2 linked regions of the Nodosilinea sp. FACHB-141 genome follow. The protein of the gene in region 1 binds, or shares a complex with, the protein of each later gene. Links are inferred from orthologs where the notes say so. Each region holds a gene or a part of one and is shown in the gene's direction. Other genes may lie near its edges. The genes, in order: H6F59_RS21990 and ureC.

The links.
Region 2: the proteins of H6F59_RS21990 (region 1) and ureC are in contact, whole or in part, in a crystal structure (PDB 6ZO0), measured with the Sporosarcina pasteurii proteins. The link is inferred for Nodosilinea sp. FACHB-141 from one-to-one orthologs. Residues at the interface, in WP_115364121.1 of Sporosarcina pasteurii: Val2, Pro3, Gly4, Glu5, Tyr6, Arg7, Val8, Ala9, Glu10, Gly11, Glu12, Ile13, Glu14, Ile15, Asn16, Arg19, Gly37, Ser38, His39, Ile40, Arg60, Asn62, Ile63, Pro64, Ser65, Gly66, Thr67, Leu84, Gly85, Gly86; in WP_115362090.1 of Sporosarcina pasteurii: Met1, Lys2, Ile3, Asn4, Arg5, Gln6, Tyr8, Ala9, Tyr12, Gly13, Pro14, Thr15, Val16, Gly17, Asp18, Gln19, Val20, Arg21, Ala23, Asp24, Asp26, Trp28, Thr37, Tyr38, Gly39, Asp40, Glu41, Asn43, Gly47, Lys48.

Annotation. Positions count from the first base shown.
Region 1 is NZ_JACJPP010000021.1:234,607-246,267, forward strand. Bases 5,032-8,027 are described here. They hold H6F59_RS21990 (urease subunit beta), read left to right. Parts: upstream 5,032-6,374; coding sequence 6,375-6,680; downstream 6,681-8,027. Other genes in these bases: H6F59_RS21980 (urease subunit gamma), read left to right, coding at 5,032-5,311; H6F59_RS21985 (S41 family peptidase), read left to right, coding at 5,320-6,378; H6F59_RS21995 (PIN domain-containing protein), read right to left, coding at 6,967-7,356; H6F59_RS22000 (AbrB/MazE/SpoVT family DNA-binding domain-containing protein), read right to left, coding at 7,343-7,588; H6F59_RS22005 (cation-translocating P-type ATPase), read right to left, coding at 7,701-8,027. Outside these bases: H6F59_RS21950 (NFACT family protein), read right to left, coding at 1-789; extracellular matrix/biofilm regulator RemA, read left to right, coding at 1,108-1,371; H6F59_RS21960 (SufE family protein), read left to right, coding at 1,558-2,004; metK (methionine adenosyltransferase), read left to right, coding at 2,140-3,294; H6F59_RS21970 (FHA domain-containing protein), read right to left, coding at 3,395-3,832; pgl (6-phosphogluconolactonase), read right to left, coding at 4,027-4,782; more of H6F59_RS21980, read left to right, coding at 5,009-5,031; more of H6F59_RS22005, read right to left, coding at 8,028-10,502; H6F59_RS22010 (DUF3153 domain-containing protein), read left to right, coding at 10,629-11,432; H6F59_RS22015 (lipopolysaccharide assembly protein LapA domain-containing protein), read left to right, coding at 11,627-11,661.
Region 2 is NZ_JACJPP010000013.1:472,398-483,957, forward strand. What follows is about bases 5,477-8,371. They hold ureC (urease subunit alpha), read left to right. Parts: upstream 5,477-6,016; coding sequence 6,017-7,726; downstream 7,727-8,371. Other genes in these bases: H6F59_RS15970 (RNA polymerase sigma factor, RpoD/SigA family), read left to right, coding at 5,477-5,798. Also shown: H6F59_RS15950 (isoprenyl transferase), read left to right, coding at 1-368; pgsA (CDP-diacylglycerol--glycerol-3-phosphate 3-phosphatidyltransferase), read left to right, coding at 502-1,035; H6F59_RS15965 (AAA family ATPase), read left to right, coding at 1,356-4,361; H6F59_RS26785 (hypothetical protein), read left to right, coding at 4,614-4,745; more of H6F59_RS15970, read left to right, coding at 4,842-5,476; trxA (thioredoxin), read left to right, coding at 8,438-8,758; H6F59_RS15985 (TIGR00730 family Rossman fold protein), read left to right, coding at 8,996-10,060; glsA (glutaminase A), read left to right, coding at 10,186-11,172; H6F59_RS15995 (ferritin-like domain-containing protein), read right to left, coding at 11,185-11,560.

The DNA of each region.
Region 1 (11,661 bases):
CCAGTCGAGCACGGTGTAGCCGCCCTCGGCCCAGCCAGGATAAAACTCGCCCTTCTCAAGACAGACCAGCCAACGCTGCCAGGCCTCAAACAGGCGATCCCAGTCGCTTTGAGTCAGGCTTTCGGCGGCTTGGTCAGGGGCTAAGCGGGCGGCAGAGAGCAGCGATCGCACCAGCGACGAACTCAGCCCCCCGTAGCTCTGCATCAGCATTTTTTTGAGCGTAGTGGGCACCAACGTCACCTGCTCCTGCCAAGCATTCTGGGATTCTTGCCGGCTGGGCAGCGTATTCATGATGGCTGGGGGCAGCACGTAGGCGTCGCCAGTTTGAATAGGCCGAACCCGCGACTGCTGATCGCTCACCTGGTGGGCAGCCGTAACAATCTGGTTTTGGGCGTTGGCCAGAATGACATTGCTGTACTTGCCCATAATTTCAACGTACAGGTGCCACTGGGGCGGGTCGCCGGGGCGAGGGCCAAACTGCAAATCGATCGCCCGCTCCCAGGGGGCCACCGGGGCGATCGCCACCAGCGCCAGCTGGCTAATCTGGTGCTTCAACTGCTGGCTAAAGGTGAACGTATCCTGCCCCTTGGGTGGCGCGTCGCCCAGGTGCAGCCGCGCCGCCTGGGGGTGCCAGGAGATCGTCAGCCAACCGCGGCGATCGAGGGTTCTGAGCGCCAGCGCCAAGGTGGTCGTGTCAATCTGCACCACCGTCTCGCAGCGGGCAGGCACCCAGTCGGTCTCAAGGCTGTGGCACAGGGCCATCAGAGTAGTAAAGTCAACCGGCTGCACAATACAATCCTCCAGGCTGAGACAGGGTAAGCAGGGCACCCCAAGGCTAGGTTAGCCAGAGATACCCAAAAAAGGGCTAAGAAGACCCGATTGGGCTGCCTTTAGGTCGAGGGATGTAGCCCAAGGAACGAAAACGCCAAAAACCTAAAATTTCGCCGGATATTCACCCTCAGCACCAGACGGATTCGTTAGTATGGCAATAAGTCATCTGGGCTCAAATGTAGAGCATAGTGCCAAAAAGCCCCGGGTTTTCTGGCTAGTCGGGGGTTAACCCTGGCGTTAGCACCAGCACCTCCCGTTATCGCCCTTCTATATATTATGGACATTAAGCTCATCAATATTGGCTTTGGCAACATCGTATCGGCCAATCGGGTAATTGCCATTGTTAGCCCTGAGTCTGCCCCCATTAAGCGCATTATCTCTGATGCCCGCGAGCGGGGGCAGCTAGTCGACGCCACCTACGGTCGCCGCACCCGTGCCGTCATTATCACTGACTCAGGCCACACCATTCTTTCCGCCATTCAGCCCGAAACCGTTGCCCACCGCTTTGTCAGCGGCAAAGATAGCGACGGCAAAGCGTAGAGAGATTTGGGGAGTAAGGGAGTGATGGGGTAGGGAGTAGGGGGAGTGAGGCTAGCGTACATAACGGCTATATAGAATCCTCTTTTGGCCCACCCTATCACTCCCCTACCCCATCACTCCCCCGCCTCCACCCCATCACTCCCACTTGATAGACTACTCAAGAAACGTCTCCCCACCCGCTGCGCCATGCCCGCCGATCGCCCCGAGTCTATTGAGAAAATTGTGGCCCGCTTTCAGAAGGCCGCTGACCCTAAGCGTCGCTACGAGCAGCTGCTGTGGTTTGCCAAGAAACTCGACCCCCTGCCCGAGGAGTACAAAACGCCGGACAACAAGGTGCCAGGCTGTGTTTCTCAAGTATTCGTAGTAGCTGATTTAATTGACGGCAAAGTAGTTTATCAAGCCGACTCTGACGCTCAGATCACCAAAGGGCTGGTAGCTCTGCTGATCAAAGCTCTCAATGGTCTTACCCCCGACGAAATCGTCACCCTCACCCCCGACTTCATCAAAGACACTCAGCTCGATGTCAGCCTGACACCGTCGCGGGCCAATGGCTTCTACAACATCTTTAAGACCATGCAGCAAAAGGCTCGGGGACTGCACGATGGGGCGGCACCGGGGGCGCTGCTGAGCTAAACTCAGCCCCGCTCTAACCAGGGCAAACGATCCACAACTCTGGCACTTCGTCAAACTTTGGTAAACTTTGGAATGCGATTCAGCCTCGGTTGAATTCTGCCTGCATTCCTTCTGCCACTGGTTGGGCCTAATTCCATGAGCGAGTACAGTATTTTCACCTCTGAGTCGGTGTCTGAAGGCCATCCCGACAAAATGGCCGACCAGATTTCCGATGCCGTTTTGGATGCCATTCTCAAAGAAGACCTGCATGCCCGAGTAGCGGTCGAAACCTTAGTTAAGACCGGCATGGCCGTCATAGCTGGGGAAGTGCGCACCAACACCTATGTCGATCTAGAAGACATTGTCCGCAATGTAATTCTGGCCATTGGCTACGACAGCTCCGATGTAGGCTTTGACGGAGCCTCCTGCGCGGTGCTTAACGCCATTGGCAAACAGTCCTCTGACATCGCCATGGGCGTCGATGTGGCCACCGACAAAGATCTGGGCGCAGGCGACCAGGGGTTGATGTTTGGCTACGCCACCAACGAAACCGATACCCTTATGCCCGCCCCAATTTACTACGCCCACCGGCTGGTAGAGCGGCAGGCCTACCTGCGTAAACACGGCGTGTTGCCCTGGCTGCGCCCCGATGCCAAGAGCCAGATTACCCTGCGCTACGAGCATCTAAAACCGGTGGCGGTGGAAGCGGTGGTGCTCTCGACCCAGCACGACCCCGATATTTCTCAAGCTGACATCCGCGAAGCGGTGATGGAAGAAATCATTAAACCGGTGCTGCCCAACAGCTGGCTCCACGCCGATACCCAATATCACATCAACCCCACAGGGCAGTTCATCATTGGCGGCCCCGTCGGCGACTGCGGCCTCACCGGGCGCAAAATTATTGTTGATACCTACGGCGGCATGGCTCGCCATGGTGGCGGCGCATTCTCGGGCAAAGATCCCACCAAGGTCGATCGCTCGGCGGCCTATGCCGGGCGCTATGTTGCTAAAAATATTGTGGCGGCGGGCCTAGCCGAGCGCTGCGAAATTCAGGTCTCCTACGCTATCGGAGTGGCTCAGCCCACCTCGATCTCAATTAACACCTTTGGCACGGGCAAGATTTCTGACGGGGCGATCGCAGAGCTAGTGCGCAAACACTTTGACCTGCGCCCCCAGGGCTTAATCGACATGCTCGATCTGCGTCGCCCAATTTATCAGCAGACGGCTGCCTACGGCCACTTTGGTCGCGAGCTGCCCGACTTCACCTGGGAAAAAACCGACAGAGCTGACCTGCTCAAGACCGCTCTTTAGAGCCCGGCTCAAGCGGGTAGGACACAAAGGCGGGGGGCGGTCAGTTTGACCGCCCCCCGCCTTTGTAATTGCGTTCCTAAACTGAGAAAACCTTCACCTTCTACTGGTTGATGACGGTGGTTTGGTGGGGCAGAGCGCGTTCTTCGTCGTGGGGCTCGCTCTGGGTGCCGTGGTCGTGGTCTTTAAGGTCTTCGGTGCGGCGACGGCTGAGCAATTCCTTGAGGGGGTCGCGCTTTTCTTCAGACATGTGAATTTGAATGTTAGGCCCCGATCGCGCCAGGCGAATCACAATGCCATCTTCTACAGGGACTTCGGTAATGCGACGACCATCGAGATAGGTACCGTTGGTACCGATGCTTTTCACCGCCCAGCCATTGTCGGTGCGGTGAATTTCAACGTGGTGGCGAGAGACCACAGCGCTGTATAGAACCACGTTATTATCGGTCGATCGACCAATGCGAATCACCGATTCTTGATCAAAAGACCAGCTCTGCACTGGAGTTTTGTGGAGAGGATGGAGCAGCGAGAGGGTAATCACATTACTCAATCAAAAACGATCCCTGTAGTGTCTAATCATAGAAGAGTCTGACGAAGCCCAACCCCCATTTTAGGATTCTCAGCCGCTGACGGTCGGCAGACGCCATTTATCTCCAGGACTGTCGAGCAGCCTGCTTAGATAATAGTTCAGCACCGCAGCAATTCAGAGAGGAGTGAAACCCCTGGTTGAAAGCTTTAGTTAGGGACCATTGCTGCCAAGTCAAGGTCGCCCACCGCTGAGCGATCGAGCAGCCAGCGCAGTTCTCCCTGGGGGCGTACCATCCGGGAGGGATAGGCCTCGTCGTCGCCATCGGTCGCAAAGACTTGGCTTAGGGCAGCCTGCTTGTCGGACCCGGCCACCAAAAACATGACCCGGTGGCTGTGGTTAATCAGCGGGGCGGTAAAGGTGAGGCGAGGGTCGATGCCCTTTTGGCCCACGGTAATCAAGCGATCGTTGACCCCCAGCGCCTCGGTGTGGGGAAAGAGGGAGGCCGTGTGGCCGTCATCGCCCATACCCAACAAAATGAGGTCAAAGCGGGGCACCTGATCGGGGCCAAGGCCCTGAAGCCCGCCAAAAATCGACTTGACCATCGCCTCGTACTGGCGGGCCGAGGCCGCTGGATCCCCCTCTAGGGTAGGGGCATAGAGAATGTGATCGGGTGGAATGGGTACCCGGTCGAGCCAGGCAGCCTTGGCCATGCCCCCGTTGCTATCGGGGTGGTCGAGGGGCACATAGCGCTCGTCACCCCAAAAAATGTAGAGTTTTTCCCAGGGCAGATCTTGCTCGGCCAGGCCGCTGTAGAGGGGTTTGGGGGTGCTGCCACCAGCCAGGGCCAGGGTGCAGTAATCGTGGTCGGCTACGGCGCTGTGGATGGCCTCGACCACCAGGGCTAGGGCCCGCTGCACCAGGGCAGGCTTGTCGGACAAGATCTCAAGCTGCGGCGCGGTCATAGGCAGGGGTTACCAAATAGGGGTTCTAGCGGGTCTTGGGGGCTAGATGTTAGAACGTTTTGATTGTTTCTCACCAGCAGACTAACGTAGTTATTACCCTGGCGCCGATGGCTTAAGCTTTAATTTTGAAGCCAGAACTCAATCAGGTGAAGGCCTTGGTTGACAAGCCGCCCAAAACCTTGAAAGCTTACGGTTAGCTCTGTACCCTGCGATCGCATCTTGCCCCATGCAACTGACCCCCCAGGAAAAAGACAAGCTGCTAATTTTTACCGCTGCCCTGGTGGCCGAACGCCGTAAAGACCGCGGACTGAAGCTCAACCATCCCGAGGCCGTTGCCTACATTTCTGCGGCCATTTTGGAGGGGGCGCGCGATGGGCGCACTGTGGCCGACCTAATGAGCTACGGCACTACCTTGCTTAGCCGAGCCGAGGTCATGGATGGAGTGGCGGAGATGATTCACGACGTGCAGGTGGAGGCTACCTTCCCCGACGGCACCAAGCTAGTTACTGTTCACGAACCCATTCGGTAGGGCAATCCATGGCTGTTTCTGGCTCTAACCCAGGGGATATTGTGCTAGATGCTGAGGCGATCGAGGCCGTGCTGGGAGCCCTGGTCACCCAGCTCGATGCCTACGTGTTTCCAGAGGTGGCAGAAAAAATTCAGAACGACCTTGAGCAGCGCTTAGAGGCAGGAGGTTACGGCGACTTGACTGGCGGGCAGCAGCTGGCCGATACGCTAACGGCTCAGCTTCAGCAGATGAGCGGCGATCGCAACCTGCGCCTGCATTTCAGCCCTGCCCCTTTGCCCCACCTGGAGCCTGACACAGCGCCCGACGCCGCCGAGATCGAGCGCCAGTACCAGGCCAGTCGTCGCCGCAATTTTGACTTCAATAAAGTTGAGCGTCTGCCGGGCAACGTAGGCTACATTCAGCTTTTTAGCTTTGAGCCGCCAGAGTTTGCCGGCGCCACCCTGGCCGCTGCCATGACCCTGGTGGCCCATACCGACGCCCTCATCTTTGACCTGCGCCACAACCAGGGGGGCTCCCCAGCTACAGTGGCGCTGCTGTGCAGCTATCTACTTCCCGCCCATCCACCCGTTCACCTCAACGACTTGTACTGGAGCGAGACCGACGAAACCCACCAGTGGTGGACGGTGCCCTACGTGCCGGGGCAGCGCTACCTCGACAAGCCCGTCTTTGCCCTCACTAGCCCTGAGACCTTTTCGGCGGCGGAGGAATTTGCCTACAACCTGCAAGTGCTGAAGCGCGGAGCCGTGGTGGGCGAAACCACGCGCGGCGGGGCTAACCCAGGGCGGGGCTTTCGCCTGCACGACCACTTTTGGGTGTTTATGCCCACGGGCCAGGCGATCAACCCCACCACCGGCAGAAACTGGGACGGTACAGGGGTGGTTCCTACCGTCAAGGTGCCGGCAGAAACCGCCCTCGATACGGCCCATTTGATGGCCCTCAACCACCTGCTAGAGGCTGAGCCTGAGGGCGTGGCTCGCCGTGAGCTAGAGGAAACCCTGCCCAGAGTTGAGCGATCGCTTCAGCAAAAGCGCCAAGACTTAATTGCCAACCTAGGAGGCCCGTCATGATTCCCGGAGAACTATTGCCCGCCGAGGGCGAAATTGAGCTGAACGCGGGCAAAGAGACGGTAACGCTGGCGGTGGCCAATACGGGCGATCGCCCCATTCAGGTTGGCTCCCACTTTCACTTTTTTGAGGTGAATGCGGCGCTGAGCTTCGACCGCGACCAGGCCCGGGGTATGCGGCTCGATATTCCTGCCGGTACCGCCGTGCGCTTTGAGCCGGGCGATGAGCGCGACGTAACTTTGGTGCCGTTGGCTGGGGAGCGACGGGTCTACGGGTTTAATGCCCAGGTCGAAGGGGCACTGTAGTCCCTAATTGTAGGCATTTACCATGATGAAGATACTCGGGTTATCTCCCCTGCCTCCTTTAGAAAAATGGGGTAAACAATTGTGCTTGTGATGGCGGATATTGGGGAATTTTCTGCAAGATGACCTGATTGTTGACCTTCCCCATGCCTCACGGCTCTGTTGGAGCTTTAAAGGCATAGGGAAGGCGATTTGAGGAAGAATTAATGATCGAAATCAGCGGTGGTAGACAGCCTTGGGAACACATCAGCATTGTGTTCCCATCACCACGCAGCGTTAGCTAGAGACGCTAATCCAAGCACTGAAATCCCTTTTCTCCCTTCAACTTACCGTCGAAGCTTGCGGTTTCTGTACAACCCGCCTGCCGAGAGACGGCTCCAATCAGGTAATCAGAAAAATCTGCTTTGCCCTGTTTATATCGCTGAAGGGCTTGGTCAAGGGTTGAACGGTTTTCAAACTCAAAGGCAGCGCTGTGGAGCATTGCCTCTAGAATATCGACCACTTCAGTTTTCTGAAAGCGATATTTGGCGCCTCTAAGCACCCAAACGAGTTCGCACAAAACGATGTTGGCAATAAAGCAGGGTTGGTTTTGCTGAATGACCTCAGAGGCTTGCTGCCATTGCGGCTCGTGGTCACGGGTAAGGTAGCGAACCAGGATGTTGGTATCAAGCCCAATCATTAGCTCCCTCAGAAACGGCAGCATCCATGTCATCTTGGGTAGCGGGGGAGGTATTAGGCCGACGCAGGATGCCTGACAAGGTTTCTATGGCAACGGTGAGGGGAAAGATTTTGACCTGGCCGCTTTCGTCAATGACGAACTCGACCCGACTGCCGCTGACGAGTTTGAGATGCTGCCGAATTTCGTCAGGCAAAGTTATCTGCCCAGTGTCGGTGACAGTGGTGCTGAACATAGCGAAAAGAGGGAGGTTTACTACTATTTTAGTGGAGCTTTAGTGAAGCCAGCCGGAGAGGCAAGGGCCTTGGTCAGGCCCATGATGTAGAGGGGTGATTGAGTGAATAACGCTAGTCCCTCACGACTTTGCCTCGGATGCGGCGGTAGATTTTTTCGGCTTCGACCCAGACAAACAGCAGGGTGCTAAAGCCAAAGCAGATCAGCAGTTCGAAGGAACTAAGCAGGTGGGTGCCAAAGAAATTCCGCAGGGGCTCTACGTAGATCAGCATGAGCTGGAGCACGCAGGTGAGAAGCACAGCCCCCAGCACAAAGGGGTTTGACCAGGGCGACATCTCTATCGTGAGGCGACTGCCAGAGCGCACGGCGATCGCATGGCCCATCTGAGCCAGACAGAGGGTAGTAAACACCATCGTCTTCCAGCGATCGGGGTCGCCGCCCTGCTGGGCGTGCTGGTAGGCCCACACCATCATCGACACCGAGATAATGGCAAACACAATGCCTATGCGCAGCATATAGGCCCCTAGCCCACGGGCAAAAATGCCCTCCTGGGGGTCGTGGGGCGGCTGCTCCATCACGTCGGGTTCGGCGGGTTCTACCGCCAGGGCCAGGGCCGGGAAGCCGTCAGTGACCAGGTTCATCCACAAAATTTGCAGCGGGCTCAGGGGCACATCCAAAATCGGTAGCAGCAGCGGCGAGAGGGCAATGGTAAGCAGTTCGCCAATGTTAGAGCCGAGAATGTATTTCACAAACCGGCGAATGTTGGTGTAGACCACCCGACCCTCTTCGGTGGCGGCGACGATGGTGGCAAAGTTGTCGTCGAGCAACACCATGTCACTGGCCTCTTTGCTCACGTCGGTGCCGGTAATGCCCATAGCAATGCCAATTTCGGCCTGTTTGAGGGCTGGGGCATCGTTGACGCCATCGCCGGTCATGGCGACGATTTGGTGGTCTTTTTGCAGAGCTTTGACAATGCGGAGCTTGTGCTCAGGCGACACTCGGGCGTAGATATTGACCTCTTTGACCACGGCCTCTAGCTCGGCCTGGCTCATGGCTTCCAGCTCAGCGCCGCTGAGAGAGCGAGCATCGGCATCGGCAATGCCCAGGTCTTGGGCGATCGCCATAGCGGTCAGCTGGTGGTCGCCGGTAATCATCATGGGGCGAATGCCAGCGACCCGACAACGCTGCACCGCCACCCGCACCTCGGGCCGCAGGGCGTCGATCATGCCCACCAGGCCCAGCCACACTAGATCTCGCTCGGCCAGATCGGGGTCGCCCTCATTGGGCACGGTGGTGATGGAGCGATAGGCAAAGCCCAGTACCCGCAACCCCTGGGCAGCCATAGCAGCACTGTCGGCCAGAATGCGCGATCGCGTCTCCTGATCCAGCTCAAACTGCTCTGTCCCCTTCAGGCCGCTGGTGCAGCATTCAAGCAGCATTTCTGGCGATCCCTTGGCCAGCATGAGGTAGGGGGCGTTAGCCAGGGCTTTGGGCAGGGTCAGATCGGCGGCGAGGGCATGTACGCCGCTAAACACCACGCTCATGCGCTTGCGCTCTGACGAAAAGGGAAACTCTACGACCCGCTGCAATTCGTGGCCCAGGCGATGGCGATCGAGGCCGCTTTTAGCCGCCATCACTACCAGGGCTCCCTCGGTGGGGTCGCCCATGATTGCCCAATCGCCCCCCTCCTTTTGCAGCACAGAATCGTTGCACAGCAGACCGTCTACCAGCAGCAGACCAACGTCGGTTACCTGGCGAGGGTCTAACGGCTGCCCTTCACTGACAAACTCACCCTCAGGGGCGTAACCCTCCCCAGTAATTTGCAGCGATTGGGAGAGGGTGCGCACCCGCTGCACCACCATTTTGTTTTGGGTTAAGGTGCCGGTTTTGTCAGAGCAAATCGTGGTGACAGAGCCCAGGGTTTCCACCGCAGGCAGGCGACGAATGAGGGCCTGGCGGCGCACCATGCGCTGGGTGCCAATCGCTAGGGTGACGGTAATCACCGCCGGCAGGCCTTCGGGCACCACCGCCACGGCCATACTTAGGGCCACCTCTAGCAGACGTTCAAAGGCTCCCCAACCGCCAAAAAACACGCCAGCGCCTACGACGATCGCCACTAGGGTCAGCGACCCGCTAACCAGCACATTGCCCAACTGGGTCATACGCTGCTGTAGCGGAGTGGGCTCGGTTTCAACCCCTTGCAGCATGGCGGCAATGCGGCCCAGCTCGGTTTTCATGCCGGTGCCGGTTACCAGTACGCGACCTCGGCCCTGCGCTACCTCCGTGCCCTGAAACACCAGGTTCTTGCGATCGGCTAGGCTTGTATCAGCCGCCAGGGTGCGAGTAGCCTGTTTGTTGACCCCTTGGGCTTCGCCGGTCAGGGCAGACTCGCGCAGCTGAAGGTTGCTGGCCTCTAGCAGACGACCGTCGGCAGCCACCTGGTCACCGGCTTCGAGCAGCATAATGTCGCCGGGCACGAGATCTTGGGAGGGCACCTCTTGCAGGCGTCCGTCGCGCTGCACCCGCACGCTGGGCGACGCCATTTGCTTCAGGGCAGCTAGGGCTTTCTCAGCCCGGCTCTCTTGCAGATAGCCCAGCACGCCATTGAGAATGACGATCGCAAAAATCGCGATCGCATCCTTAGGAAATTCTTGATCTCTATAGGAGAGCACCCCCGACACTACCGCCACCGCCATCAACATCAGCAGCATGATGTTAGTGAACTGGTCGAGCAGAATGCGCCAGGCGGGGCGGCCGCCAATTTCTTCTAGCTCGTTGGGGCCGTACTTTTGGCGGCGATCGAGCACCGCTTGAGCCGTAAGGCCGGTATCGTCGTTGCTGTCTAACTGACGCAAAGCCTGGTCGATACCAACCGTATGCCAGGCGGTCGTAGAGGCTGGGGAAAGGTCATTCATACAACGCTACCGGCTACGTTGAATCTATGGCTCTAATGGTATAGCTTTGGCCAGAGCTATGAAACTGGGCACAAAGATTGATTTTGAGTGATTTTGGCACATAGCGCAGGGGCTTACCGAAGGCTAATGAAACCTATTCGAATTATTCTGAGGCAATTCGCGAAGCGACCTCTCCAGAAAACGCTGCTGCTGCTGCTGCCCCTGCTACTGAGCGGCTGCCTGCGCTACGACCTCACCCTGCGCTTTGACCACCAGAGCCACGGCCAACTATCGCAGACGATTGCTCTGAGCGATCGCGGTGCCGCCCTGGCCCAGCCCACCCTCGAACCTTGGCTGGAGGATCTGAAGGTGCGATCGCGCCCCCTCGGTGGCCAACTCAGCCAAAGCCCGCAGGCTATTACCCTCACTGTGCCCTTTGGTACCGCCGCCGACCTGGGCGATCGCTTTCAGCAGCTCTTTGCTAGTGCCACCGACTCAGATATTGAATCCGTCCCTGCCGAAGAACTGTCCCTCCCAGACCGTCCTACCTACCTACAACTGCCCGGCTGGGAGCCTGTCCCCTTTACCTTAGACATCGACCAAACCAACTGGCTGCTGGCCAGCCGCACCCACCTCACCTACACCCTCGACCTGAGCCAGCTACCCCCCAACCAGGATGATTCGGCTGATTTGGCCCCTTGGGCTGACCTGCACTTTCGGCTGCAAGTGCCCTGGGGCCTAGCCCAACTTGCTCCTACTGCCACCCCTCCTACCCAGCAAGACGCCACCGGAGCCACTTGGCAGCTTGAGCCAGGCCAGATCACCTCTATTGATGCCACCTTTTGGTTGCCCAACGCGATCGCCCTCGGCACCCTCGGCATAACAGCCCTAGTGCTCGCTGGCTATGGCCTCCGCTATCGCATCTTCAAACCCAAGATCCCCACCCCCTAAGCAAGCCCTCACCCTTTTTCCTTCGACTTCATAGAGCCGCTAGGCCAACAGAACCCAAACTCCCTCACCTTCCCCATCTTCCTCATCTCTTGACTTTATTCACCTCTCATTTCCTAAAAACCTTTACCCAAAAACAAAACTTGCCTGGTTAAATAGACCTAGCGATTTTGACTAGCGATGGGAGGCCCAGAGCCATGAGGCAGATAAATTTCGTCGTTATCTTTGTGAT
Region 2 (11,560 bases), on another replicon or contig:
CGGTCACCCAGACCCAGGGCAACCACGGCATTGAGTTTACGGTGGCTACCAACTATGGTGGTCGGCAGGAGATTGTGCAAGCTTGCCGAGCGATCGCCGAGCAGGTGCAGCGGGGAGAGCTTAACCCCAACGACATCAGCGAGGAGCTGTTTAGCCGCCACCTGTACACTTCCGAAATTAGCGATCCCGACCTGCTGATTCGCACCAGCGGCGAAATGCGGATTAGTAACTTTCTGCTGTGGCAGCTAGCCTACGCCGAGATCTACGTGACCGACACCTTGTGGCCAGACTTCGACACCTCAGAGTTTCACCGAGCGCTCTATGCCTACCAGCAGCGCGATCGCCGCTTTGGCAAGGTCAAGGGATAGCGCCTGAGCTTGTCCCAGCAGTCCCTTTCCCTAAAGACCTCTCCTAGGGGAAGAGAAACTTGGGGCCAAAAAGAACTTTGATGGAAGGGCGCTAGGCGCTGCCCCATTCACTCCAATAAGCATTCAAAAATCTATGAACATTCCTACCTGGATCACCGTCTCCCGGCTGCTTGGCGTTCCCCTCCTGCTGGTGCTGCTCCAGGCACCGACGGCTACCCAGCGGTGGTGGGCGGCGGGCATCTTCGTGGTGGCGGCGAGCACGGACTGGCTCGATGGCTACCTAGCGCGCCGACTCAGCCAGGTGACCGATTTGGGCAAATTTTTAGACCCGCTGGTGGACAAGCTGCTGGTGCTGGCTCCCTTGCTCATGCTGGTGGGGCTGGGCCAAGTGCCTGGTTGGGGCGTGTTTCTGATCGTGGCGCGGGAAATTACTATTTCTGGCTGGCGAGTTAACCCGGCCATGCAGGGAGGTGCGGTGCCGGGGGCAAACCTGTGGGGCAAGGCCAAAACTGTGGTACAGATTGTGGCGATCGCCCTGCTCTTGGCCCCGCTACCGGCGGTGTGGGATGGGCCAGCGCAGATTTGCTTTTGGGCAGCGGTGGCGCTGACCCTAGCATCGGGCTTGGTATATCTGTGGCCCCAAATGCAGCCCAGCCGCAGCGCTTAAGCAGGACGGTAGGGCACAATGTCATAAAAAGTCCTGGAGTTACTTCAAGTCTCGGCCGAGTGTCTGCTAAACTAACGAAGAACTACTTCTTGGAAGCGTGGCTGAGTGGTCGAAAGCGCCTCCCTGCTAAGGAGGTAGGGGAGTAAACCTTCCCTCGTGGGTTCAAATCCCACCGCTTCCGTATTTTGAGTCTACAAAAGCAGCTGGTATGAGTGCTCATACCAGCTGCTTTTGTCTATAAACTAATAGCTTTTTAAAGATACAGGAGTACTCAAGGTTCTCCTGTACTGTAGGCTGAGAATGATGGTGCTAATGTACCCATGATTCCCAAGCACATTGCCCTCAAAAATTTTCTCAGCTATCGCAACGCCAGCCTAGACTTTAACGGGCTGCATGTAGTCTGCGTGGCGGGGCCCAACGGCGCGGGCAAATCGTCGCTGCTGGAGGCGATCGCCTGGGCTCTCTGGGGCCAGAGCCGAGTAGCGGCCGATGACGATGTCATCCACCAGGGCGAGATGGAGGCCCAGGTGACGTTTCAGTTTCACCAGGGTGACCATACCTACCGGGTGATGCGTAGCCGCCACCGCAGCCAGGGCACTAGTCTAGAGTTTCAGGTGCACACCGAGGAAGGCTGGCGGGTGCTGACCCAGCGCGGGGTGCGGGCCACTCAACTCTTGATTTGCCGCCACCTCCGGCTCGACTACGACACCTTTATTAACTCCGCCTACCTGCGCCAGGGCGGGGCCGACGACTTTATGCTGAAGCGGCCCGGCGAGCGCAAACAAATTCTGGCCGATCTGCTCAAGCTCCACCAGTATGACCATCTGGCTGAGGGCGCAAAAGAGCAGGCTCGCCAAGCCAAGGCCGAAGCTACCCTACGTCAAACCCAGTTCGACGAACTCACCACTGCCCTGGCCGACTACGAACCGACCCTCCAGCGCCAGGCCCAGCTCCAGCAAGAGTTGCACGATATCGATCAGGCCCAGGAGCGCGATCGCCAGCAGCAGCAGCAGCTTCGCACCCTTGAGCAAACCCACTACGCCTACGATCAGCAGCTTCAGATGCAGCGACAGCAGCGGCAGCACCTGACGGCTCTTTTGCACCAAACCGAAACGTCTCTGGCGGCGCTGACCCGCGAGCAGCACCAGCATGACCAGCGTTTGGCTCAGGCCGCCGAGATTGAGACCGGCTTAGCTGAACTGACGGAACTAGAGGCAGAGGATGCTCAGCTCAACCAGCACTTTCAACGCTACCAGGCGCTAGAGGCGCAGCGTCAGAGCTTAGAAGCTGAGTGGCAAGCCCAGTCGGCCGAGGCACGCATGCGCCTAGGTCAAACCCAGCTCCAGTTGGCGGCCTTACAAGCCCAGATTGCCGATTTAGACGCGGCTCTACTGCAAAGCGAAACCGTTGATGCGGCCCGCCAGCAGTTTCTCATGGCCAAAGCCCGCCTCAAACATCTAGATGCGCTGCAGCTTCAGGCTGAACCCTTACAACAGCGACGACGACAGCTAGAGGCCGGGCTACAGCAGGCCCAAACCCGGCTTCAAACTCGGCTCGAAGAACTCGCCGCCGCTGCCCAGCAGCTCCAACAGGACCAGGTGAACCCGCCTCAACTAGTAGCGACTGCCCAGGAGGTGTCAAAGACCCTGAGCTATCTAGAGCAGCGCCGGGCTTACCAGGAGCAGGTGCGCGAAAAGGGACTAGAGCGGCGCAGCTTTATGGAGGTGCTTCAGTCTAATCAGCGCGCCTGCGAAACCCAGATTGCTCAAATTGGCCAAAAGCTAGGCATGCTGTCTCAACCGGAGGCCGTCTGCCCCCTGTGCGATCGCGCCCTCAAGCCTCGTCACCGCGCCCTGGTTGAAGGTCGTCATCGCCAGCAGCAGCAAGAACTGCAGGAAGAGATTTGGGTCATTCGCGAGCAGCTAGCTGTTTCAGAGCGCGAAATTCAGGTGCTGCGGCAGGAGTATCGAGCGGTCGAAGCCGAACTGGAGGCCTACGCCCCAGTGCTTCAAAAGCAGGGCCAGCTCACAGCAGAGATGGCCTCCCAAGCCACCGTCCACGAGCGGCTTCAGGCCCTAGAGGCCGAGCAGCAGCGCCTAGAGCAGTCCCTAACCGAGAACCAGTACGCCCTCGACCTACGCACGGAGCTGCACCAGATCAACAACACCCTGGCCCAGCTAGCCTACGACGATCGCGACCATGCCCTGACCCGGGGCCAGGTCAATCGGCTGCGCTGGGCTGAGATCAAGCACCACGAGCTCGTCCAGGCAAAACGCAGACGGCAGCAGCTCGAGCGGCGGCAGCAGCAGCTTAAGGCCGACCAAACTGCCCTTGAGACTGACCTGGCCCAGCTTCAGGTTGGCACCCAAGGCCAGGCCTTAGCGGCAGCCCAAGCCGCCCTTGAGCAGTTCAGTTACCGCATTGACCATCACCAAAAGGTGCGCCAGGCCATGCTAGCAGCCCAAGTCTGGCGACAGCGCCACCGGGAGCTAGAAGCAGCCCGCCAGCAACAACCCCAGCGACAGGTTCAGATCGAGGGACTTCAGGCCCAGGAGCGGCAGCAGCGCCAGGAACTAGAGCAGTTGAGCGCAGCGATCGCCGCCCTAGAGGAGCAGCACCAGGCCTTAGCCTACGATGCGAATGCTCTAGAACAGTTAGAGCGGGCGATCGCTGCCCGTCAGCACCAGCGCGATGCCCTGCTGGCCCAGCTAGGTGCCCTGGGCCAGGCCCGCCAGCACCTCGATGACCTGCACCAGGGGCTAGCCCAAAAGCAACAAGAGTTGGCCGCCGTACGCCAGCGCCAGCGGGTCTACCAAGAATTAGCACAGGCCTTTGGCCACAACGGCATCCAGGCGCTGATGATCGAAAACCTGCTGCCCCAGCTAGAGGCCGAAACCAACAACCTGCTAGGCCGCCTGAGTGCTCACCAGCTTCATGTGCAGTTTGCTACCCAGCGGGCCACTAAGCGCGGCCAAGGGGTCATCGACACGCTAGATATTCTGATTGCCGACGCCCAGGGCACCCGCCCCTACGAAACCTACTCGGGCGGCGAGGCGTTTCGGGTCAACTTTGCCCTGCGGCTAGCCCTGGCCCGACTATTAGCCCAGCGATCAGGCTTAGCGCTACAGCTGCTCGTCATCGATGAAGGCTTTGGCACCCAGGATCAGCAGGGGTGCGATCGCCTAATTGCAGCCATCAATGCGATCGCGGCTGACTTTGCCTGCATTCTGACCGTTACCCACATTCCCCATTTTCGAGCGGCCTTTCAAACCCGCATCGATGTGACGAAAACCCCTCAGGGATCGCAGCTCTCTCTCTCAGCCTAGAACTAGCTCAGATTCCGTAAACCTTTAAGTAGCTTCTCAGATTTTTATTAACATTCTTTTTAGATTTTAAGAATTTCCCCTTTGGTCAGTCCAGAAATATGTCTTCTGGAATGCAATATGACCCAGTCAATCGCCTTAATCTATAGGGGTAAGAGCCTACGGGACCAAGGAGGACTGAGTATTAATAACCATTCACGACCTCCTTCATAAATGTTACAGTTGTTTACATATTCCATTAACAACCTTTTACCTATGAGCTTTGTTGGACCCCTTTTAGAAGTTGGTATTGCTGCTGTTGCTGCCGGTCTCATTCTCAAGCGTCAGGCTGAGGAAGCGGCTCTAGAGTCTGAGCCTATTCCAGTGCCGGTGCGCTCTCGCCGCTAGGCTTCGAGCCAACCGTCATCCCTGTGCTAGACAACTACTGCTTTTCTGGGCTTTGAGCCCTGCCGTTCCCCGTCGCTCTCTCCCCACTGTGCCGCTATGAGAACTGTGCAAAATTCCACCGACCTAGTTCGCACTTACCTAAAAGAAATCGGTAAGGTGCCTCTGCTCACCCACGAAGAAGAGATCGTGCTGGGTAAGCAGGTGCAAAAGCTGTCGGCCTTAGAGGCTAAGCGGCAGGTTTTAGAAGAGACAGCCGGCCACGGTCTGACCCTAGAGCAGTGGGCCAGCGCGGTCAACATGCCCCTACCTGAACTCAAGGCGATTGTGCGCGATGGCAACCTAGCCAAGCGCAAGATGGTAGAAGCCAACCTGCGCCTCGTGGTCTCGGTGGCCAAGAAGTATATCAAGCGCAACGTCGACCTACTGGACCTGATTCAGGAAGGCACCATCGGTATGCAGCGCGGGGTGGAAAAGTTTGACCCCACCAAAGGCTATCGTTTCTCTACCTACGCCTACTGGTGGATTCGCCAAGCGATTACCCGCGCCATCGCGGAGAAAAGCCGCACCATTCGCCTGCCCATTCACATCACCGAAAAGCTCAACAAGCTCAAGAAAGCCCAACGCACCCTGTCTCAGCGTTACGGGCGAGCGGCCACGGTGGCTGAGCTAGCCATCGAGTGCGACCTGACTGCCAAGCAGGTGCGCGACTACCTAGAAAAGTCTCGCCAGCCCCTCTCCCTAGACCTCAAAGTGGGAGACAACCAGGACACCGAACTGGGTGAACTGCTCGAAGACGATGGCCCTTCGCCAGAAGACTTTGCCACCCAGGTCTCACTGCGCCAGGATTTGGAGCGGCTGATGGGCGATCTGACTCCCCAACAGCGAGAGGTGCTTTCCCTTCGCTTCGGTTTGTCCGACGGCAAGACTATGACTTTGGCCAAGATTGGTGATCTGCTCTCCATTAGCCGTGAGCGAGTGCGCCAGATTGAGCGCGAAGCCTTGACTAAACTGCGCAAGCGCCAGTCTGACATCCGCGAATACCTAGCTAGCTAAGGAACTGCGCTTCTTGCAGGGTTGCAACGCGCATCCCATTGAACTTATAGCCTGAGGGAAAATCCCCTCGGGCTATCTTTTTGGCCTTGGGCAGAGTGCTGGGCGGAGGGAGGGCTTCTGCGCGCCAAGTTTGACAACCGTAGCCCAATTGACCAAACCGGGGAGATCCCGCATTCTAGAGTGGTTCTAGCTAGATTCGCCCCAACTGAGGAGTCCCCATGAGCTATCGCATGGACCGCCGTGCCTATGCCGAAACCTTCGGCCCGACGGTGGGCGATCGCATTCGCTTAGCCGACACCGAGCTCATCATCGAAGTCGAGCAGGACTTTACCACCTATGGGGACGAGGTGAAATTTGGCGGCGGCAAAGTTATCCGCGATGGCATGGGGCAGTCGCCGATCGGACGCGACGCGGGCGCGGTAGATATGGTGATCACCAACGCCCTGATTTTGGACTGGTGGGGCATTGTTAAGGCCGACATCGGCATTAAAGACGGCAAAATCGACAAAATTGGTAAGGCGGGCAACCCCTACATTCAAGACAATGTCGACATCATCATTGGCCCCGGCACCGAGGTAGTGGCTGGAGAAGGCATGATCGTCACCGCTGGGGGTATTGACAGCCACATTCACTTCATTTGCCCTCAGCAGATCGACACCGCGATCGCCTCCGGCATCACCACCATGATCGGCGGCGGCACCGGCCCTGCTACCGGTACCAACGCCACAACCTGCACCCCTGGCGCCTGGAACATCTGGCGCATGCTGCAAGCCGCCGACGCCTTTCCCATGAACCTAGGCTTTTTGGGCAAGGGCAACAGTGCTCAGCCGGAAGGATTGGCGGAACAGGTGAAAGCCGGCGCCATGGGCCTCAAGCTCCACGAAGACTGGGGCACCACCCCTGCTACCATCGATACCTGTCTTGGAGTAGCCGACGAGTACGATGTCCAAGTGGCGATCCACTCCGATACTCTCAACGAGGCGGGCTTTGTCGAAGATACCATTGCCGCCTTCAAAAATCGGGTGATTCACACCTACCACACCGAAGGGGCTGGCGGTGGCCACGCGCCGGACATCATTAAAGTGTGCGGCGAGGCCAACGTGCTGCCGTCGTCGACTAACCCCACCCGGCCCTACACCCGCAACACCCTCGACGAACACCTCGACATGCTGATGGTGTGCCACCACCTCAGCCCCAGCATTCCCGAAGATATTGCCTTCGCCGAGTCGCGCATTCGCCGCGAAACCATTGCCGCCGAGGACATTCTCCACGACCTTGGTGCCTTCAGCATGATCTCTTCCGACTCCCAGGCCATGGGCCGAGTGGGGGAGGTGGTGATTCGCACCTGGCAAACCGCCCACAAAATGAAGGTGCAGCGGGGGCCGCTAGCGGAGGATTCTGATCGCAACGACAACCACCGGGCCAAGCGCTACGTGGCCAAATACACCATCAATCCCGCTATCACCCACGGCATCGCTAACCACGTAGGTTCTATCGAAGCGGGCAAACTAGCCGATATTTGCCTATGGCGGCCTGCCTTTTTTGGGGTGAAGCCCGAAATCGTGATCAAGGGCGGTTTGATTGCCTGGGCGCAGATGGGCGATGCCAACGCTAGTATTCCGACGCCGCAGCCGGTACACATGCGGCCTATGTTTGGCAGCTACGGGGGGGCGATCACTGCCACCTCCCTCACCTTTATTTCTCAAGCTGCGATGGATCTGGGCATTCCTGAACAGATTGGCATCGCTAAATCTACCGCTGCTGTGGCGAACTGCCGCAGCCTCAGCAAGGCCGACATGAAGCTCAACGCCTATCAGCCCCACATGGAGGTCAACGTCGAAACCTACGAAGTGCGAGCTGATGGCGAATTGCTGACCTGTGAACCGGCTGAGGTTCTACCCATGGCCCAGCGATACTTCTTGTTTTGATGCCGTTGAATCAAAACAAGTCCCAACGGGTCGAGCTAGGGTTGGCAAGCAGCTGCTGACGATAAGGGCGATCGCTCAACTGAAAAACACCAGTAATTAAGCCAAAAATTTGTTGGAAGGCATCTACAATGGCCTAGATGCCTCAAAGTAGAATAACGGCAAACTGAAGCTCGTACCCAGGCAGTTGAGGCAGAGCAAATGACAGCCAGCAGCAATCCATTAGGGTCATTAGATAACCGGACAGATCGGGCCGGAGCACGGGGCGACAAAACGCTGTCTAAGCCGGCATTGGTAGTTGGGACTAAGCTAGAACGCAGTTATAGACAGTGGTGAGGTCACCTGCTACATCCCAAAACGCCTTAGCATCCGACCTTGAATCACTACGCAAGTTCCCCAAAGCAAAAACAACTTGTAGCTATCATAAGTTTGTTGCGAATGTCATTAAGCAGTGGCAGATTTTCAAGTGTCCACAGTACAATAAAATGGTACTGAAACCTTTGTTTCAGTTCACTCCTCACACCACACTCCGCCCAGGCCATTGGTCTGGGCGGTTCCTTATTTAAAGGACCTTTAGCCCGAAAATGCTGAAATATGGCTAGTTTAGCCGAGTTAGCACCCATCCCCTCGGTAGATATTGATCCCTCGCCTAAGAAGCCGGGGATTGGCTATGATAAGATTGCGTGTGGTTAATAACGGCAAGGAACACAAGGCATGGCAGCCGCTCAGGTAACAGACTCTACGTTTAAGCAAGAAGTTCTTGAAAGCACCGTTCCCGTACTGGTTGATTTCTGGGCTCCCTGGTGTGGCCCTTGCCGTATGGTGGCTCCGGTAGTCGAAGAAATTTCTGAGCAGTACGACGGCCAAATCAAAGTCGTTAAGGTCAATACCGACGAGAATCCGAGCGTGGCCAGCCAGTATGGGATTCGCAGCATCCCCACTCTGATGATTTTCAAAGAGGGGCAGCGGGTTGACATGGTAGTGGGCGCCGTACCCAAAACCACCTTGGCAAACACCCTTGAGAAGTATCTCTAAGCTCACCTTTCTCTGCCTAAAGCTACTCAAGACCAGCCGCATGGCGTGACGGGGGCGATCGCTTCAACCTTTGCACCAAGTTTCAGCAGAGGAACGTCGTCGCAGGTTTAGTCACTAGCTTATTAACATCTGATACAGCCCTCTAGCGTTGGTTAGTCTCTCGCTAGAGGGTTTTTGCACGGCAGGGGGCAAAATTGTCGCTAGAATAGGGTGCTGCCTCTATGGACCCAACGGCGTATGGTTGCGCTTCCCTCAAATTTACCCTCTAGCCTTCAAGCCGATTTGGCCGCGGTGTTTGAGCAATTGTCTCACTTAGAGCATGGCAAGCTCATTCGCCAGGTGCTAGAGACCATTCTGCGGATGATGGGACGGGAGGCAGACCGACTCGACTGGAAGATTTTGAATTCTGCTTTGCTGGATATGGAGCAGGGATTTCAGGTCTTTTACCCCTACCGGCATACCCGCAAAATTACTATCTTTGGCTCGGCTCGTACAGGGGCGATCAGCCTCGATTATCAACTGGCCGAGAAGTTTGCCAAGCAGATCACCGAGCTGGGCTTTATGGTTATGACCGGTGCTGGGGGCGGCATCATGGAGGCGGGTAACGCCGGAGCTGGTGCAGAGCAATCCTTTGGATTAAACATTCAGCTACCCTTTGAGCAAGGCGCTAACCCAGTGATGGAGGGCGACCCTAAGCTGATCAATTTCAAGTATTTCTTTACTCGCAAGCTGTTTTTCCTGCGCGAAAGCGATGCCCTGGTGCTGTTTCCAGGAGGGTTTGGCACCCAAGACGAAGCCTTTGAGTCGCTAACGCTTATTCAGACTGGCAAGGCCGACCCCATGCCCGTTGTCATGGTCGATCATCCTGGCGGTAACTACTGGCAGGGGTGGGATAGCTACATTCGCGAGCACCTGCTGAGCCGAGGGTTAATTAGCCCCGACGACCCTAGCTTGTACACCATCACCGACAATGTCGATGACGCCTGCCACGCCATCAGCAGTTTTTATCGGGTATATCATTCCTGTCGCTATACCAGCGATCGCCTCATCATTCGTCTCAAGAGCGATCTCCCCGATGGCGCTGTCGACCTGCTTAACCAAGAATTTGGCGACGTTTTGGCCAAAGGAAAAATTGAAAAGTCTGCCGCCCTAGCCGAAGAGCAGAAAGACGCAACTGTCGCTTTGCCACGGTTAGTGATGCACTTCAACAACCGCGACTTTGGCAGGCTGCACCAGTTGATCTGGCGGCTCAACGACCTAGGCGACCATCGTCCCGAGGCCCAGCACCCCGAGCAGAAGTAGGTGATGTCGGTGGGTGGATGGATAGGCGGGTGGTCATCCCTCCTCTATTTCAGCGTGTTTTCACGCTAGTAATTCTTCACTCCTGCACTTGCCTATTCACTTACCCACTACCCACCGACTCCCCAATGACCCAGGTTCAAGCGTTTTTGGAGCAGCTTTACCACAAGTTTAAGGGAGTTTCTGAAGGGCGAGTAGCGTCTTATATTCCCGAGCTGGCGCGGGCTAACCCCGACTGGTTTGGCATTAGCATTGTCACCCTCGACGGCCGCACCTACGAGGTCGGGGATGTGGCGCAAAAATTTACCATTCAATCGATTTCAAAGGTGTTTGTCTACGCCATGGCCCTAGAGGACTATGGCCGGGAAAAGCTGCTCAAAAAAGTGGGGGTGGAGCCCACTGGGGATCCATTCAATTCCTTAATTCGGCTAGATGAGGACTCTAAGCGCCCGGATAACCCAATGGTGAATGCGGGAGCGATCGCCACCACCGGACTGATCCCAGGCAAAGACCCCGCAGAACGCCTCAACCGGCTGCTGGCCATGTTTCAGCGCTATGTTGGCGACGAGGTATTTGTCGATGTATCGACCTTCATATCGGAGCGCTCCACTGGCCACCGCAACCGGGCTATGGCCCACCTAATGCTCAACTTCGGCATGATTGACCAGCCCATCGATGAAGCGCTCGACCTGTACTTTCAGCAGTGTGCGGTGCTGGTTACGGCCCATGACCTGGCAGTGATGGCCGCCACTCTAGCTAACCAGGGCGTTAACCCCATCACTGGGCAGCGGGCAGTGGGGGCCGAGCATGTGCGCGACATTCTCAGCGTTATGTATACCTGTGGCATGTATAACTTCGCTGGGGAGTGGGCCTTTCGGGTCGGTATTCCGGCCAAGAGCGGGGTCTCAGGCGGCATTCTCGCCGTCGTGCCAAACCAGGCTGGCATCGCCGTGTTTTCGCCGCCCCTCGACAGTCGCGGCAACAGCGTTCGTGGGCTCAAGGTTTTTGAGGCTCTGTCCCGAGAATACGGGTTTCATCTGTTTGACCTGTCTTTGGGCCACTGCCGCTTTGCCCAGGCTATTCAACCCGTAGATGCCGTAGCCTTAGATGCTTAGCCCCCTGATTGCTCACACCAGGGATAGCTCTGGCTTTTGACCGGGCTGCACCAGGCTGGGCCGTTCTGTGGCGGGCTTAGTGACAAACTCCACCACTTTGCCCAAATCCTTGAACATCTTGCTTTCGATGTCGCGGCGATAAGCCTCGACGACTGAGGTGGCACGGAAGTAGCGCAGCGCGTCAGTGAGGTACTGCACATGGCGTTCCTCATCCTTGAGCACTGATTCGAGCGCGGCCCGAGTGGCGATGAGATGGTCAGGTAGAGCCTTGAGAATGCAGCGAAAGCCCCGTACCCCCAGTTCTTCCGCTAGCAACACGCTGGCCAACAGGTGGGGCAAGGGGGCAGCCGCTAAATCATCGACCTGGTGATAACGCCGCATGGAGGAC